One region of the Xenorhabdus siamensis genome, then DNA from elsewhere that is predicted to be linked to it. Evidence: predicted binding sites of a transcription regulator. Region 1 holds the regulator's gene; the other holds the start of a gene.
The links. The regulator ArgR, encoded in region 1, controls arginine synthesis, uptake and breakdown. The targets are predictions, from matches to a motif close to ANTGAATAAAAATACANT.
Positions count from the first base shown of each region.

Region 2: argA (amino-acid N-acetyltransferase) is a predicted target of ArgR. The motif match lies at 1,483-1,500, and genes of this name have one in related genera.

Region 1 covers NZ_JBBMXE010000014.1:344,070-347,504, reverse strand. The annotation lists gene mpl (UDP-N-acetylmuramate:L-alanyl-gamma-D-glutamyl-meso-diaminopimelate ligase) at 1-1,245, shown strand, start outside; gene argR (transcriptional regulator ArgR) at 1,367-1,837, opposite strand; gene mdh (malate dehydrogenase) at 2,283-3,221, shown strand; gene AAC852_RS15600 (helix-turn-helix domain-containing protein) at 3,333-3,435, opposite strand, start outside.
Region 2 covers NZ_JBBMXE010000009.1:125,354-128,788, reverse strand. The annotation lists gene recD (exodeoxyribonuclease V subunit alpha) at 1-86, shown strand, start outside; gene argA (amino-acid N-acetyltransferase) at 126-1,469, opposite strand; gene amiC (N-acetylmuramoyl-L-alanine amidase AmiC) at 1,770-3,017, shown strand.

The DNA.
Region 1 (3,435 bases):
AAAAATCAGGGTATTGAACTGATCCAAGGATACGATCCTTCACAACTCGATCCTGTGCCAGATATGGTGATCATTGGTAACGCTATGACACGTGGTAATCCTTGTGTTGAGGCGGTGCTGGATCGCGGTATTCCTTATACATCCGGCCCACAGTGGTTACATGATTATGTTTTACCAGAGCGTTGGGTTTTGGCTGTTGCAGGAACACATGGTAAAACAACAACTGCGGGTATGCTGACGTGGATCCTGGAAGCTTGTGGCTATAAACCGGGATTTCTTATCGGTGGTGTGCCGGGCAATTTTAATGTTTCAGCACAGATTGGTGAAAGCCCATTTTTCGTGATTGAAGCGGATGAATACGATAGTGCTTTCTTTGATAAACGTTCGAAATTTGTTCATTATAGTCCTCGTACGCTCATCATAAATAATCTTGAATTCGATCATGCTGATATTTTCGAAAATCTGGCTGCCATCCAAAAGCAATTTCACCATCTTGTCAGAATCGTACCGGGCATGGGTAAGATCCTTGTGCCCGATAATGACATAAATCTGAAACAAGTGCTTGGAATGGGGTGCTGGAGTGAGTTGGAACACCTAGGGGAAACAGGGGCCTGGCACGTCCAAAAAACCACTCAGGACAGCAGTACCTATCAAGTGTACCATCATGGTGAATTAGTTGGCGAAGTTAACTGGTCATTGGTGGGGGAACACAATATGCATAATGGCTTAATGGCTATTGCAGCAGCTCACCATGTAGGAATTCAGCCTGAGGATGCCTGTCAGGTATTAGGTGACTTTATCAATGCTCGTCGCCGACTGGAATTACTCGGCAAAGTGAATGATATCTCGGTTTATGATGATTTTGCCCATCATCCAACGGCCATTTTGGCGACACTGGAAGCTCTGAGAAGCAAAGCGGGCAGTATGGCGCGCATTTTTGCAGTACTGGAACCACGTTCGAATACCATGAAACTGGGTATAAGCAAAAATGATATTGCACCTTCTCTGGGCCGAGCGGATGAAGTTTTTCTGTTTCAGCCTGGTAATATCCAGTGGCAGGTTGCTGAAATTGTGGAACAATGTGTTCAACCTGCTCGCTGGAGTGCAGATATTGACACGTTGGTACGTATGATTGTGGAGGCAGCACAGCCAGGTGACCACATATTGATCATGAGTAATGGTGGTTTTGGTGGTATTCATGAGAAATTATTGGCGGCGTTGAATAAGAGAGCACACGCTGCTTAATTGATCACAAGCGTTAAATCAAGAGGATCGCGATGATCAAGCGATCCTCTTGCAAAATTTTCTCTGGAAAAATGGTATGCAGTGATACCGTGTTTTTACATGGTTTTGATGGACGATTGGTTTACAGTTTTTGCTCAAACAAGTTGAGGATAGCCTCATAAAGCTGTTTGGCTGTAATGGCTTGTGTTGGCGTAGAAAAAACAGTGTCATCTCCTGCAATACTGCCAAGGATCCCTTCTGCTTTTCCTAATGAATCCAATAAACGCGCGATCAACTGTGCCGCACCAGGACTGGTACGAATAACAACTACGGAATGATTATAATCAATATCTAATACCAGATTTTTCAATGGGCTGGTGGCAGTAGGCACACCTAATTCTGCTGGCAGACAGTAGACCATTTCCATTTTTGCATTACGGGTTCTGACAGCGCCAAATTTTGTCAGCATTCTGGAAACTTTAGATTGATTAATGTTTTCAAAACCTTCTTCTTGGAGTGCTGTAACTATCTCGCCTTGAGAACTGAATTTTTCTTCCTTTAATAATGCCTTGAAAGCTTTGATCAAATCTTCCTGTTTCGAAAGAATTCGCATATTTCACCATCGTTGAATCCACTATGAAGCCAATATTCTGCAAAAAAGTGAATTTTTATGCAAGGAAGAGAAGAAAAACCCAATATAGAGAGCATAATTACATTATTGAGCTCAGTAAATTTATTGTTAATAAAATTGCATTATTCAGGGAAAAGGAGAAGGACAAGTTAATCAACAGAGCAATTAATAAGATAACAGGAATAATTCCTAAAAAAGTGCCCATTATCTCATTAACAGATAAGCATTTTGTCTAAAATAAAAAACTTTAGTGTTCCATCATTGGGCTATTAGGTAGATAATCTGTCTGTTAACAGATTGTTTTTAATACGTAGTGATGAATAAGGCTGAGAGCGTATCCCATATTTATACTTTGTATGGGAAATATAGAGTCTCTTAACCAGACAGGTTTAAGTTTTTTACAGCATTTATTTAAAGGAGTATCAGGATGAAAGTTGCAGTTCTCGGTGCAGCCGGTGGTATTGGTCAGGCACTTGCCCTTCTACTCAAGACCCAGCTTCCTTCAGGTTCAGAACTTTCCTTGTATGACATTGCTCCGGTGACCCCAGGTGTGGCTGCCGATCTGAGCCATATCCCAACAACTGTGAAGGTCACTGGTTTTGCTGGTGAAGATGCAACTCCTGCATTGGTAGGGGCGGAAGTTGTATTGATTTCTGCAGGTGTAGCCCGTAAACCTGGTATGGATCGTTCAGATCTGTTCAATATTAATGCAGGGATTATCCGTAATTTGGTTCAACAGATTGCTAAAATATGTCCAAAAGCATTAATCGGAATTATTACTAACCCTGTTAACACCACTGTGGCAATCGCTGCCGAAGTTCTGAAAAAAGAGGGCGTTTACGACAAAAATCGTCTGTTTGGTGTAACTACTCTGGATATTATCCGTTCTAATACGTTTGTGGCAGAACTGAAAGATAAGAAACCAGAAGAGCTGAATGTTCCTGTTATCGGTGGTCACTCCGGCGTAACTATTCTGCCATTATTGTCTCAGATCCAGGATGTCAGTTTCACTGATGAAGAAGTAGAAGCGTTGACGAAACGTATTCAGAACGCAGGTACTGAAGTTGTTGAAGCAAAAGCAGGTGGTGGATCTGCAACTTTGTCTATGGGCCAAGCAGCAGCACGTCTGGGTCTTTCTTTGATCCGTGGTTTGCAGGGTGAAAGCAATGTTATCGAATGCAGCTACGTAGAAGGTGACGGCAAATACGCTCGTTTCTTCGCACAACCTGTTCGTTTGGGCAAAAATGGTATTGAAGAACGTTTAGACATTGGCCAATTGAGTGAGTTTGAACAGAAAGCATTGGATAATATGCTGGATGTTCTGAAAAAAGATATTGAATTAGGCGAAAGATTTATTAATGGTTAATTTAATTATTAATCTATTATTATACGAATTAATTTAAATATATTAGATAACGGAAACCGCTAGTTTAAAAAAGCTAGCGGTTTTTCTTTCAATAATTATATTGGTAGCTAATTATTCTTTTTTCTCTCTTACTTTCCTTTCTAATAATTCTCCAGTATGGGGATTGAAATAACGGCTTGGCCATATTTCAGACGGATGAATACCTAAGTAGTTT
Region 2 (3,435 bases), on a different contig from region 1:
TATATGCACATAAGGTCGTTTTGTCTAAGGCTGTTGCGACACCCACTCAAAGGCGGAGTGGGTTAGTAGAATGGTTTAAGGCATAAGTCCTCAAGATATAAACCTTCACCTATATATGATTTTACCTATATATGGGGGAGGTTATGTAGATCCAACATCAAGATCTTGGAACGGCGTTGGTAATTATACAGCGCCTGTTTTTCCACTGGTAACATAGTAATTTCTGCGGGTTCAAAACCTTTCTCCTGAAACCAGTGAATACTTTGAGTCGTAAGGACAAATAATTTTTCCAGTCCGATTTGTTTGGCCTGATTAATAATAGCGCCTAATAACACCTCGCCACGTGAAGAATTTTGGTAATCCGGGTGTACGGCAACACAGGCCATTTCACCGATTTTTTCCGCAGGATAAGAGTACAGGGCAGCACAGGCGATAGTGACATTATCGAGCTCTATCAGGGTAAACTTATCGATCTCCATTTCCAGTTGTTCCCGTGAGCGGCGAACCAGGACCCCATTCTGTTCCAGAGGATAGATTAGTTCGAGAATGCCTCCTATGTCGTTGATATTGGCGCGACGGATCTGTTCAGAACGCTCCATAACAATTTGGGTTCCGATGCCTTCACGGGAGAATAATTCCTGAATTAGAGAACCATCCTCCTGATAACTGATCAAATGACTGCGCCGAACTCCACGGCGGCAGGCTTTAATAGCGCCACGTAAAAAACGTACTGTCCCGGAGGAGTAATCTCCGGTACTCTCTAGTTTACTCAATAGTATTTCCCCCTCATTGGGGAAAATTTCTGATAAAGTATTCCCTTCCGTATCGGTGACGCCTTGTGATGAACAGAACCCTATCAGCTTTTCGGCTTTTAATTTAATCGCCAGTTGTGAAGCAATTTCTTCGGTTGTCAGGTTGAAACTTTCGCCAGTAACGGAAACAGCAACAGGTCCGATTAATACAATAGAATGGTTATCTAGCTGCTGATTTATGGCTTCATCGTTAATCCGGCGAACTTTTCCACTGTGGCAATAATCAATACCATCATCGATCCCTAAAGGTTGAGCAGTGATAAAGTTACCGCTGACCACATTAATATGGGCACCTTGCAGTGGTGTATTACTGAGGCTCATGGAAAGCCGGGCTGTAATATCAAGTTGTAACAAACCCGCGGACTGTTTGATCAAATTCAGCGTTTTAACATCAGTTACCCTAGTGTATTTATGATAAATCGGTTGATAATGATGTTGGGTGAGGTTCTGATCGATTTGTGGCCGGGCACCGTACACAACAACCAAACGAATGCCGAGACTGTATAATAAACCGATGTCATTAATAATATTAGGAAAGTTTTCATGAGCGATAGCTTCACCACCCAACATAATGACAAAAGTTTTGTTACGATGTGCATTAATATAAGGAACCGAATGCCGGAAAATTTCAACTAATTCGGTACGGCGTTCTTTCATGATATTCCCCTCAATTGCATTTTTATTCGTATTTTTTATATTTTTATTCTTTGGGAGAGAAATGGCAAGAGGGAATATGGATAAAAACAAAGCTATTATTTATATTGATATTTATATTTGTTATCTCTTAGGCTGTGGCTTTGTTGGCTACGCTGCATCCTGAAATTCATAGAGTATAGCTGTTCAGATAGCAGAAAATGCTTTTTTTGATGACAGTCCCTTTATAATTAATTAGAGTCTTCCACCTAACTGTCTCTTGGATAAAAATTACTGTCTGGTTGTTTTTAAATGGAATAAATAATGAGTCATTCAGACCATAATTCTTCACGTCGCCGTTTACTGAAAGGAGCAGCAGCTTTTTGGTTGTTAAGTATTAGCCCAATAGGCTATGCAGCAACGTCACAAGTGATTGCTGTACGCATTTGGCCTGCATCAAGTTATACCAGGGTGACGCTGGAGTCTAATATTCCGCTTAAATACCGCCAATTTTCACTTTCAAATCCTAACCGGATTGTTATTGATTTGCAGGGTATTCAGCTCAATAGTGTCCTGAGTAGTATGGGATCGCAAGTTCAGCAACGTGATCCTTATCTGAAACTGGTACGAGCCGGGCAATTTGATCCCAAAACTGTGCGTTTGGTGTTTGAAATTAAGCAGCCAGTTGCACCACATATTTTTACTTTGCCACCTATTGCGAAATTCAAACATCGTTTGGTGTTAGATTTCTATCCAAAAATAGCGAAAGACAATGATGATCCTTTGCTGACACTGCTTGAAGAGTACAACAGCGGCAATCTGGAAAAGCATATGCCACCGACAGAAAGGAAAAAAACAGGCAAGGCTGGGAAGAACAGGCCAATTGTGATTATGCTTGATCCCGGTCATGGTGGTGAAGATCCTGGCGCTATCGGGAAATACAAAACCCGTGAGAAAGATGTTGTTTTACAGATTGCCCGCCGTCTGCAAGCCCTTATTAAACGCCAGCCGGGGATGAAAGTGTATATGACCCGTAATGAAGATATTTTTATTCCGTTGACAGTCAGGGTAGCAAAAGCACGTAAAATGCAGGCGGATCTGTTTATTTCCATCCATGCTGATGCCTTTACTAATCGTGCCGCTAGAGGGTCTTCTGTATTTGCTTTGTCAACGAAAGGGGCAACCAGTAATGCAGCCCGTTTTCTAGCTCAAACGCAGAATGAAGCTGACTTGATTGGTGGGGTGAGTAAAAGCGGTGATAAATATCTGGATCACACTATGCTGGATTTGGTTCAAACTGCGACGATTAATGACAGTCTGAAATTTGGGGATGAAGTGCTTAAGCGAATGGGTAAAGTAAATAAACTGCATAAAAACAGTGTCGATCAGGCGGGATTTGCCGTATTAAAAGCACCGGATATTCCTTCTATTCTGGTTGAAACTGCATTCATCAGTAACTTGGAAGAAGAACGCAAACTACGTACTGCGAAATTCCAGCAGCAAGTGGCTGAATCTATTTTTGCCGGTATTAAAGCCTATTTTAAAAATGGAGCAGAATTAGCACGGCGGTGAAATATCCACTCCAAATAAAATAGGGAAAACATTATGGTATGTTAAATAATCTGGAAAATACCTCAGAATTATCGTGGTATACATATCTCGTCCAGTCAATCGATCCTAATCTCGTCCAGGGTGGGGATCAGGTTTATATCATCAAGAATGAAATGTATATGCATATGACTGACTAATCTACTTTTGTTCATGCTTATCCACGATAAACCTCCTTTACATTTTCTCCCCAAAGATAGGTTATTATCTTTTAGTCGGTTATTTTTGAGCGCAAGATGATATTTATTATGTTCCTTTAGATGAGCGAAAAAATTATTTTTGTATTTTTGATAATTCGGTGGTTTGATATAATTAAATCTTTCGTAGTAATCTATTATTTTTCTACTATCCCTGGCTTTTTCATCGGGATCTATCCAATTAT